DNA from 2 places in the Dermacoccus sp. PAMC28757 genome. Region 2 is predicted to be linked to the other one. Evidence: riboswitches for the same ligand, from Rfam matches in the RefSeq annotation. Region 2 holds a riboswitch; the other holds the start of a gene.

Region 1 (5,765 bases), 1.2 Mb from region 2:
GATCGGCTCGAGGTTCTGGCCCACGACCTGCTGGAAGTAGGTGAACTGCGTGACCTCCATGCCGTCGAGCCAGACCTCCCAGCCGAGGCCCCACGCGCCGATGGCGGGCTGCTGCCAGTTGTCCTCGACGAAGCGCACGTCGTGCGCGTCGAGGTCGATGCCGAGCGCCTGCAGGGAGCCGAGGTAGAGCTCCTGCGGGTTGCCCGGGTCGGGCTTGAGGATGACCTGGAACTGCGTGTGCGTCTGCAGACGGTTGGGGTTCTCGCCGTAGCGGCTGTCGTCGGGGCGCACGGAGGGTTCGACGTACGCGACGTGCCACGGCTCGGGTCCGAGGACGCGCATGACCGTGGCGGGGTTCATCGTTCCCGCCCCGACCTCGGTGTTGTAGGGCTGGACCACCATGCAACCGCGGTCGGTCCAGTACTTCTGCAACGTCAACAGGGCATCTTGCATCGTCAGTACATCGGTCACACGCCCAAGGTTACCGAGTGCCGCGTGTCACCCGCGCCACCGTTCGTCCACGGGGGCCGGTGCCTTGTCGCTCAGGCGTCGTGTGCAGCGTCACCCGGAGCCAAATCGAGCACCTTCTGCCACTCGACCAACGTCCCCTCTCGCTCGTAGCCGAGTTCACGGTTGATGCGCAGCATGTGCTCGTTGGTCTCGTCGTTCCAGGTGCGTTGCACGGTGACGCCGGGCGCGGCCTGGGGCAGAGCCAAGGACACGGCAGCCTTCACGCGGTAGCCGAGCCGATGGCCCCGGTGGGCTTTCGCGACGAGGGTGTCGTCCTGGTAGGCGATCCACGGTGTTTCCGCGGGCACCGAAACGTGCGTGAACGCGGCCATCTCACCGGTTTCCTCGTGCCAGGCCACGGCCTCGACGACGACGCGCCCGCGACGTTCGTCCTCGTCGAACATCGCGGTGACGCGCTCGGGGATCCAGTTCTCCGGCTCGATGGCGAGGTCGCCGAGAGGTGTGTCGGTCGACATCATTCCGGCGAGGCGCGCCCGTTCCGGCAGCCAGTCTTCGGGAAGCCGACCGACGACGGTCTCGATGCGGTAGCCGTCGTTCATCTCGATGACGCGGCGCATCTCGGCCCCGATGTCGGCGCTCACGGGGAGCCGCTGCCCGTTACGCATGCACGTCTGCGCTTCCGCATAGCCCGCTGCTTCGAAGAAGGCGGCCTCGTCGTTGGCGGCACCGACCGGCGTCTGCGTTTCGATCATGAGCGTGGTGCGCCCGGCCTCTCGGCAGACACGTTCGACCTCGTCGACGAGACGTTGCTTGAGCGCCGTAGCCCGCTCGTCGAGGCAGGCGACGTCGAACCCGGCGAGATGTGGGTTGTCCTGCGTCGGCATCCCGATGGCTGCGGACCCGACGACGTCGCCGTCGTCGTCGATCGCGGCGAGCCAGACCTTCGCGTGGGCGAGGGACTCCCACATCTGTGCGAGTTCGTTCGGCGGGTAGGCAGTCGTGTCGCGCCCCCACTGGCGGCGCCCGGCCGTGACGAAGACGGTCGCCCACTCCTCGAACTGCGGGTGTTCAGGGGTGATCCGTTCGATGCGCACCGTGTTCATGCCAGTCATGGAACGCCAGCAACCGCGCGCCCGACAAGTGAATTTCCGGCGGTACCGGCCCTACGATCGACGGCAGGCCCGGAACCGACGCCACATCACCCTGCGTTTCATGGCCGCACCGATGGATGCCGACGTGCGCGGGCGCGTCGGTGCCGGCCGGATGCTCGAGTGGATCGACAAGTCCGCGTACGCCTGTGCCGCGGCGTGGAGCGGGCACTACTGCGTCACGGCCTACGTCGGCAATGTGCGCTTCACCCGCCCCGTCGAGGTGGGCCACATCGTCGAGGTGCAGTCGCGTGTCGTCCACACCGGACGCACGTCGATGCACATCGTCGCGACCGTTTCGTCCGGCGACCCGCGTCAGGGCGAGCTGCGCGTCAACACACAGTGCCTGCTCATCTTCGTCGCGGTCGACGACGACCGGAAGCCCGCACCTGTCCCGGCGTTCACGCCGCAGGACGAGTGGGAACGCGACCAGCAGGAGCGCGCCGTCACCCTCACCGACGTGCGCACCCGCATCGAAGCCGACATGGTGAAGCAGAGTTACACGGGACGCGACGGAGTCGTGTCGCGAGACGCTGCGCTTCCTCGCGGCACCGACCACCGTCAACTGGGGCGGCAACGTGCACGGCGGCGTCGTCATGGAGTGGATCGACGAGGCGGCAACCCTCGTCGCGGAGCGCTGGAACCAGGGTTCGGCGGTGGCCGTGTACGCGGGCGGTGTGCGCTTCCACCAGCCGTTGCACGTCCGCGACCTCGTCGAGGTGCAGGCGTGGCTCATCCACACCGGCGCGAGTGCGCTCGGGCAACCCGCGCACGGGCGAACTGAACCTCACAACCGAGTGCACGATGGTGCTTGTCGGCCTTGACAACAACGGCCACAAGCGGGCCGTGCCGCCTTGGGTGCCAACGCTTTCCGAGGACGTCGCGCTCGACACGCACGCGCAGACGATGGTCGAGATCCGCGCGAGGCTACTGCGCCCCATCCCACTCGAAGTGCCGCCGCTCGTCGACTGACGCGCGCCGTTCACGCGGTTGCTCCGCGAGTTCGGAATCCTCTCGGACACGCCTGCGTTGAACACAGCGACCCCAGTGAAAGGAACGCCCCATGTGGTTCACCCGTCAGGATTCCGCCCCGGTCGACGTCGCTGCCGTGCACGACGTTCTCGGCACGCCACTGCTCGGCGGGTGGCCGGACAAGACCGAGACGCTGTACGTCGCGATGGGATGTTTCTGGGGTGCGGAGCGCATCTTCTGGCAGATCCCGGGGGTCGTCTCGACGGCCGTCGGCTACATGGGTGGCGACCGTGAGAACCCCTCGTACGAGGACGTCTGCACGGGCACGACGGGCCACACCGAGGCCGTCCAGATCGCGTACGACCCGGAGAAGGTCTCCCCGGCCCAGCTGCTCAAGGCGTTCTGGGAGAACCATGACCCGACGACGGCCAACCGTCAGGGCAATGACATCGGCACGCAGTACCGCTCTGCGGTCTACTGGACGACGCCCGAGCAGGAGACCGCTACGCGTCGCACCGCAGAAGCGTTCCGGGGTGCGCTGACCGACGCGGGCCGCGGCGCCATCACGACGGAGATGAAGCCCGCCGACGAAGCCGGAAAGTTCTGGCCGGCCGAGGGCTACCACCAGCAGTACCTCGCGAAAAATCCAGGCGGGTACTGCAATCACGGCTACAAGGGCGTGACGTGCCCGGTCGGCGTGGCCGACCTCCCCGCGCAGACCGACGTGCTTCCGCCGAGCAAATAAGCGCGAGCTCGGGGGGTACCTCGACCCCGTGGAGTCCACGCTCCGCCCCTAGTGACTCCAGCCCACGGGGAGAGCACGGCATCAGCGCATCTCTCCACTGGGCAGACTTTCCTGCCGTTGGGTCGAGGCGGCGACTACCCAACCGCAGGAAACTCGGCCCAGCGGTGACGCAGAGTGGCCCAGATCACTTGATTTGACGGGCTTCTCGCGGCGCCTCTAATGTAATGCCGGTCAAGAGATCCGATGCAAAGCCCTGGCTGGTCGGACGGCAACCCTCACGAACGTGGCGGGGTGCTCCAGGTGATGACCCGGCCGCGTCAACCGCGCGGCAAGCACGTTCCGCACCAGGAACACATCCCTTTCGAGGGCTTCGTACCGGTGCGCCCGATCCCGGGAGATCACATGCAGCACACGCATCGCCCCACCCAGGCCCCCACCGCGCGACCGCACACGCACGACGCCGCGTTCGCGCGCCCCAAGCACTGACCGCACCCATCGTCGGGCGGTCGTCGCCGCCCACCCCACCGGCGCCTCGCACGCCCCTTCGAGGAAGGCATCACCATGTCCGAGAACACCAACTCCACCACCCCCGGAGCCAGCCCGGCCGTCCAGGCCCTGCCCGAGAAGCCGAAGAGCAACGGCCCCAAGTACGCGGCCATCGGCGCAGGCGTCCTCGTCGTCGCGCTCGCCGCAGGCTTCGGCATCAAGGCCTTCACGGGTAGCGACGACGAGAAGCTGACGAAGATCACCGTCGGTACCACCGAAGCGTCCGACCCGTACTGGACCGAACTGGTCAAGGTCGGCAAGGAGAAGTACGGCCTCGACATCCAGCCGGTCAACTTCACCGACTACACGCAGGCCAACCCGGCGCTCTCCCAGGGCCAGGTCGACGTCAACCAGTTCCAGCACCTGCAGTTCCTCGCCGACTACAACGCCGCGAAGAACGACACCCTGACGCCGGTCGGCTCCACCTACATCGTGCCGCTGTCGCTGTACTCGAAGAAGCACACCACGGTGAACGAGTTCGCCGACGGCGGCAAGGTCGCCATCCCGAATGACGCGACGAACCAGGCACGCGCCCTCCTGCTCCTGCAGAGCGCCGGTCTGCTCACGCTCAAGGGCGGGGGCAACTCCCTGTCGACGCCCGCCGAGATCGACGCCGCGAAGTCGAAGGTCGGCGTCACGCCCGTCGACGCTGCCCAGACCGCAGCCGCCCTGCCCTCCGTCGAGGGCGCCGTGGTCAACAACAACTTCGCCGCCGACGCGAACCTCGACCCGAGCAAGGCGCTGTTCAAGGACGACCCCAAGGCGAAGTCCTCGGAGCCGTACATCAACGTCATCGTGGCCCGCAAGAAGGACGCCGACAACCCGACGTACGCGAAGTTCGTCCAGGCGTACCACGAGAAGTCGGTGCAGGACCTCATCTCCAAGCGCACCAAGGGAACCCAGTACGAGGTGAAGCGTTCCGTCGCGGACGTGCGCGGCATCCTCACCCGCATCGAGTCGCAGATCAAGGCCAAGAAGTGACCCCCACTCCCCCGGCCCGACCCGAGAACGCGCCGGCGGTCCGGCTGCGCGGCGTGAGCAAGACCTTCGTGCGCGGCAAGAAGAACGTCACCGCGCTGCAGGAGATCGACCTCGACGTCGCTACCGGCCGCGTCCTCGCCGTCATCGGGTTCTCCGGTGCAGGCAAGAGCACCCTCGTGCGGCTCATCAACGCGCTCGAGACCCCGACGACCGGCTCCGTCGAGATCGACGGCGTCGATCTGGCGGGTCTGGGAGCAAAGCAGATCCGAGCTCTGCGGGCCCGCATCGGCATGGTGTTCCAGCAGTTCAATCTCATCCGCTCGCGCACGGTGTACGCCAACGTCGCCTATCCGCTCGAGGTCGCCGGTTGGGACAAGGACAAGCAGGAGGCGCGAGTCACCGAACTGCTCCACTTCGTCGGTCTGACGGAGAAGGCCTGGGCCTATCCTGACGAGCTGTCCGGCGGCCAGAAGCAGCGCGTCGGCATCGCCCGCGCCCTCGCCACGAACCCGGAGATCCTGCTCGCCGACGAGTCGACCTCCGCCCTCGACCCCGACACGACGAAGGACGTCCTGGCCCTCCTGCGCCGCGTCAACGATGAGCTCGGCGTGACGATCGTCGTCATCACGCACGAGATGGACGTCGTGCGTGAACTGGCCGACGACGTCGTGGTCCTCGAACACGGCCGCCTCGTCGAGTCCGGGCCGACCGAGCAGGTGCTCGGCGCACCGACATCGTCAGCCACGCGGCGGCTCGTCGACGCGACGCTGCGCAACGTGCCCGACGCCCGCGAGATCGCGCGGCTGCGCGAGAGGGTGAGCGGACGCCTCGTCACGGCAACCGTCCACGACTCCGCTGGATTCGGAAGGGTTCTCGCCTCCACCGGCGCCCGCGGTGTCGAA
Region 2 (5,765 bases):
GTGCCGCACTACCTCGTGCAGGTCGAGTACGGCGACGCCGCCATCGCGGCTCTCGAGTGCGTCACCGGGCTCACCGGTCTCGCGATTCCGGCGCAGGAGCTGGCCGCCATCGCCGGGTTGCACCGGGCCGACATCGCCAAGCAGGTCGGGGAGAACGACGAGGTCACCGAGGTGGTCTCCGGCCTCGAGCAGCAGTACGACACGTTCACCGAGGGCCGCCGGCGCCGGTCGTTGCTCGCGGCCGAGATGAACGAACTGCCCAGCGCCGACGAGATCGGCGAGGAACTCGAGCAGTTCCTGCGTTCGGGCAGAGACGAGAACGAGGACACGCCCGGCGGCGAGCGTGGCGCCGCCCACCACGCCGACGACTCGGACGACTCCGACGGTTCGCCGAATCGCCCCCAGGCCGACTGACGAGGCCCGCGTTCGCGGTACCGGTTGCCCAGTCATCGGTGCGCTGCAAGGATCAGCCCATGTTCGGATTCGGTAAAGACAAAGACGACAAGCAAATTGAGCCGGCTCAGGGCTCGAACGGCACCTTCGATCGCGCCGCCAACTCCCTGGCCCAGCACCTCATCTCCACCGGCATCGACGGCGTCGCCACCTTCGACTCCGCGGCGAAGGTGGCCGACGAGGCGTTGAAGAAGAACGGTTCACGCGAAGCCGCGGTCGACGCCATCGTGCGTTCACACACGAAGCTCGCGGGTGCGAACGGGTTCGTCACCAACCTCGGTGGCTTCATCACGATGCCCGTGGCCCTGCCCGCCAACATCGTCGGCTTCTACACCGTTGCCACGCGCATGGTGGCCTCCATCGCGCACCTGTACGGCCACAACCTGCGCGACGAGTCGGTCCGTTCGGCCATCCTGCTCGACCTCATTGGCGCCGATGCCACGCAGGTTCTCAAGGGCATGGGTGCGTTCAGCGGCGGTGTCGCGACGAATGTTGCGACCCGTCGTCTGCCCCCGGCGGCGCTCGCGGTCGTCAACAAGTCCGTCGCGTTCCGCCTGGGCACGCAGGTCGGGCGCAAGTTCCTCTCGCGCATCCCGCGCGTCATCCCGGTTGCGGGTGGCTTCATCGGTGCGGGGCTCGACGTCATGCTCCTGCGCAAGATCGCCGACGCGGCGCGCAAGGACTTCATCGCGGCCGTGCCGCCCACGGCCTGACGCTCCGCCGATCGTGACGACGCCCGCGCCCGCGGAATGCACCGCGTGGCGTCGGCGTTGTCGCTTTGTTCACCTGAACGCTCGTCAACCGGAGGCACTTCGATGGCACGTCCCACCTCGCTCGGTCGCCGCGTCACCCGACTCGCCGGCCTGAAATCCCTCGCTGCTGCAGTGACGGCGGCGTCCGCCGCCGGAGGTCCCTCGCTCACGACCCGCCTCAGCGCACTTCCGCGCCTGGCTCGCGCTGTGCGCTCCGGTTCGTACCGGGGCGTGAGCACCGCGCAGCTCGCGCTGCTCACGGCTGCTGCGGCCTACGTCGCCTCGCCGGTCGATCTGCTGCCCGAGGCGCTCCTGGGAGTCGTGGGTCTTGCGGACGACGCCGCCGTCCTCACGTGGCTGGCGAGCTCGCTCGTGCACGTCACCGACGACTTCCTCGACTGGGAGAAGCGCACAGGTGTGACGCTGGCGGGGGAGCGCGTGCGCTGAGGACGCCCTTGTCCACAGGCGCCAGCGCCTCGCACTGGTCGTGAGAAGTGTGGTCATGGCTTCGTGAAGCCATGACCACACTTCATCTCTCGGGCATGGGCCCGCTGCTCGCCCTCATGCCGTACGAGTTCGGCTTCGCTCCGACGGCGTCCCTCGTCGTCACGTTCATGGACGGCGGGCGAGTTTCGGGGGCTGCCCGCTTCGACGAAGCCGTCGTCACCCCGGAGCACGTTCACCACGTGCGCGATCGCGTCGTCGAGGCGTCGAATCGTCTCGGCACGAGTGGCGTCGTCGTCACGGCCTACCAGTGCAGTCCCGGCGTCGATCTCGACCTGGTCACGCGGGCTCTCGCACCGGCCGTCGAGGTGGAGCACGCCCTCGTCGTGGCCCCTGACGTCTGGTGGGCAACGACGTGCACCAAAGGCTGTTGTGACGGTGCACTGGCCCCAGTGCCGACTGCCGCCGATGTGCCCTCCCTCGCATCGGCCCTCGAGGGACGCCTCGAACCGGCGTCATCGCGTGACGAAGCCGTGGCCGCCCTCCACGCGGTTTCGCCACTGGCCCAACGGGCCGTCGCCGACCTGCTCGTCGGGCTACCGGGCGAGACCGGCCGGGTGCGCGCGGCCTGGCGTGAGGTGGCCTCAGGCTCCGGGCACCCCCACAGCACTCGCGAGCGTGAGGCTCTGGCGCTCGTCGTCGACGCCATGCCCGATCCACTCCTGCGCGACGAGATGGTGTGGAGCGTCGTGCCCGAACTGGCCGCGGGAGCCCGTACCACGCGGCAGTGCTGGTCCGAGCCGGTGAGTTCGCAGCGCCTGTTGGAGATCCTCGTCGCCGTGCCCGAGCCGGCGCGAGCCCATTGGCTGTGTCTCGTGGCACTCGCGCGCTGGCGGGAAGGGGAGCGGCCCAGCGCTGTGCTCGCCGCCGCCGAGGCCCAGGAACGGGGCGCGCGCCTACCTCTCGTCGACCTCGTCGTGAGGATGACCTCCTCCGGCATGGCGTACGAGGACTTCCTGCGGCCGGCGAGGCCGAATCGTGCGGCGCGGCGCCGTCGCTGACGTCGCGGCGACGAGGCGAGAGAGTGCGGGCAGCCACCGGGCCGGCGCTTCACATCGTGGACATCAGCAGGGGCCTTCCTGGCGCATTCGCTGCACTCGCCCTAGTCTCAAAGCGTCAAGAGTCTCAGTCACACAAGCCCCGGCTGACTGAGCGGCAACCCTCCACCGCGGTGGGGTGCCCCGGGTGACGACAGGGCCGTGAACGCTGCGGCAAGCGCGGACTCGCCAGTCGCTTCGGCGAGTCCTTCGAGGAGGACACATGGCGAGCTCTCATTCAGCGCACGTCGCACCGGCCGCTACGCGTCCTGTGCAGGCGCCGAGTGGGTTCAACGCGCAGGCACGAGCCGTCGCTCTGGGAGACGTCGTTCTCGAAAGTGGCCGCACGCTGCCGGACGTCGTCATGACCTACGAGTGCTGGGGCGAGTTGAACGACGACGCGTCGAACGTCGTCCTCGTCGAGCACGCGCTCACGGGTGATTCGCACGTCGTCGGCGATACTGGCGACGGGCAGCCCACCCCGGGTTGGTGGCCAGGAATCATCGGCCCCGGCGCAGCACTCGACACCGACGAGTACTTCGTCGTCGCCATCAACGTTCTCGGTGGATGCCGTGGCAGTACCGGCCCCATCTCGCTCGCTCCGGACGGCGAGCCCTGGGGCGGACGTTTCCCGCAGGTGACCGTCCGAGACCAGGTCCGCGCCGAGGCGGCGTGCCTCGAAGCGCTCGGTGTGCGACGTCTGCACGCCGTCATCGGAGGCTCCTTCGGGGGGATGCGCACGGCCGAGTGGGTCGCGGGGTTCCCGGACCGCGTCGAGCGGGCATTGGTCGTGGCGAGCAGTGGCTGCGCGACCGCGGACCAGATTGCCTGGGGTCACACCCAGGTCGTCGCCATCACGTCCGACCCGGAATTCCGCGACGGCGACTACCTGCGTCACGGCACGTTTCCCACGAACGGCCTCGCCTTGGCCCGCCAGATCGCTCACGCCTCGTATCGCAGCGCAAGCGAGTTCGAGGCACGGTTCGGCGCCGAGCCCCAGCCAGGTGAGGACCCGCTCGAGGGCGGTCGCTTCAGCGTCGAGGGCTACCTCGACCACCACGGGGCCAAACTCGCGCGACGCTTCGACCCGCTGGCCTACGTGCGCCTGACGCAGGCCATGGCGACCCACGACATCGGGCGAGGACGCGGCGGGCTCGACGCGGTGCTGGAGGCGTACGAAGGAGAACTCCTCGTGGCCGCAGTCGACTCCGATCGACTCTTTCCCGTGAGCGCATCGACGCGGATGGTGCGCGCCTACGGTCGCGGACGACTGCGCATGATCCACTCGCCCTACGGCCACGACGGATTCCTCATCGAGGCCGACCAGATCGCGTCGCTCGTGCATGAACTCGTCCAGCGACCGTTGCGCGGAACACCGCGGCTCGTGCGCGGCGTCGCATGAGTGGCCCACCGCAGGGGCCTCGGGTAGCGTGACGGCAGATTCCGAATTTCGCGAGTGAGGTCGCCATGTCCGTCATCGTCAGTTTCGCGCCCGGCCCCGAGGGCGAAGCCGCCCTCGCCGAGGCAGCTCGCCAGTCGAAGGATCTGGGTCGCCCGCTCATCGTGGTGTGCACGGTGCCCTCGGACGAGGCTCGCACCGCGGCCCGCAAGGCGGCCGAGGAGTACACCGGCGCACAGGTCGTCGATGTGCAGGACGGCGCCGACGCCGTGGAATCCATCCTCGAGGAGATTTCCCGAGTGCAGCCCGCCCTGCTCGTCATCGGGCTGCGCAGGCGCACCCCTGTCGGCAAGTTGATCCTGGGCACGAGTGCTCAGCGCTTGTTGCTCGACGCCCCGTGCCCCGTGCTCGCCGTCAAGCCCTGAGGCTCCCGAACGGCCTTCAGTTGCTGAGATGGCGGCCGATCCGGGGCAGGGAATGAACGTCAATCGAAGCTCGTTGAACCCCGTGATTCTGCGGTTTCGTCCGTCGAGTTTTATAATGGGTGAAGAAGCGGTCACCACCCGGAGCGCCAAGCGCGGGGTTTCGTGATCGCACTCCTCGTTCCGGTGTCGCTTCGATCGTCGCTGCCCTGCGGCCGACGACGGCGACGCATTACTTTCGGAAGGTAGTTGGTGACGACAGTGTCGAAGACCACGCAGCCCCCCGCACTTCCCGCGGATGTCGACCACCCGGCTCTGGCAGCTCTGTTCGAATCGGGTCGTGAGACGGGCTCGGTGGACAGCGTCGCATTGAAGGACGCGATCGAAGAGGCACAGGTGTCGTCCGCCAAGCAGAAGTCCGTGTTGAAGGCGCTGGCCGCCGAGAACATCGAGGTCGTCCTCGACCAGGCCCACGCCGAGCAGGCCGCGGCCACCACAGCCGGACGTCGTAAGACGGCCGCGAAGAAGACGACGGCCAAGAAGGCCACCGCGAAGTCCGCTGCGGCCAAGACCACTGCGGCCAAGAAGACCACCGCCAAGAAGGCGACGGCGAAGACCGCGACCGCGAAGGTTGCGGCTGTCGAGGAGTCGAGCGAGGCGGACGAGACCGCCAACGAGGCTCCCGCCAAGAAGACGACGGCCAAGAAGGCTGCCGCGAAGAAGACCACGGCTAAGAAGGCTGCCGCCAAGACGGCCACGGCCAAGACCGCGACGGCTAAGACCGCAACGGCGAAGAAGGCTGCTGCAAAGAAGGCGACTAAGGCCGCCGACGAGCCCGAGGTCGACGAGGTCGAGCCGGTCGACATCGCGGCCGAAACCGGTGACGATGTCGAGACGCCCGAGCAGGCCTCCGACAGCAAGGCCGGCGACACCTCCGAGCCGGAGGACGAGAAGGGCGGCTTCGTCCTGCGTCAGGGCGACGAGGACGACGCTCCTGCTCAGCAGGTCGTCACGGCAGGCGCCACGGCAGACCCGGTCAAGGACTACCTCAAGCAGATCGGTAAGGTCGCGCTGCTCAACGCCGAGCAGGAGGTCGAGCTCGCCAAGCGCATCGAGGCCGGCCTGTTCGCGGAGCAGAAGCTCGACTCCGGCGACAAGATCGACATGAAGCTCAAGCGTGAGCTGTGGTGGATCGCCT

What was found. A riboswitch is a leader RNA that binds a small molecule or an ion and turns the genes downstream of it on or off. The one in region 2 is predicted to bind S-adenosylmethionine.
Region 1: it holds a riboswitch for S-adenosylmethionine, as region 2 does, so the genes downstream of both, H7F30_RS06940 (MetQ/NlpA family ABC transporter substrate-binding protein) here and H7F30_RS12400 (homoserine O-acetyltransferase) in region 2, are expected to answer to the same signal.

Annotation. Positions count from the first base shown of each region.
Region 1 covers NZ_CP060292.1:1,436,494-1,442,258, reverse strand. The annotation lists gene H7F30_RS06960 (glycine--tRNA ligase) at 1-471, opposite strand, end outside; gene H7F30_RS06955 (GNAT family N-acetyltransferase) at 543-1,574, opposite strand; partial or broken gene H7F30_RS15130 (acyl-CoA thioesterase) at 1,558-1,962, shown strand; gene H7F30_RS15125 (hotdog domain-containing protein) at 2,216-2,443, shown strand; gene H7F30_RS15120 (hypothetical protein) at 2,424-2,591, shown strand; gene msrA (peptide-methionine (S)-S-oxide reductase MsrA) at 2,683-3,336, shown strand; SAM riboswitch class IV at 3,566-3,677, shown strand; gene H7F30_RS06940 (MetQ/NlpA family ABC transporter substrate-binding protein) at 3,898-4,863, shown strand; gene H7F30_RS06935 (methionine ABC transporter ATP-binding protein) at 4,860-5,765, shown strand, end outside.
Region 2 covers NZ_CP060292.1:2,600,213-2,605,977, reverse strand. The annotation lists gene H7F30_RS12420 (PAC2 family protein) at 1-414, shown strand, start outside; gene H7F30_RS12415 (EcsC family protein) at 474-1,166, shown strand; gene H7F30_RS12410 (YkvA family protein) at 1,269-1,652, shown strand; gene H7F30_RS12405 (DUF4192 family protein) at 1,724-2,710, shown strand; SAM riboswitch class IV at 2,824-2,933, shown strand; gene H7F30_RS12400 (homoserine O-acetyltransferase) at 2,970-4,148, shown strand; gene H7F30_RS12395 (universal stress protein) at 4,214-4,570, shown strand; gene H7F30_RS12390 (RNA polymerase sigma factor) at 4,829-5,765, shown strand, end outside.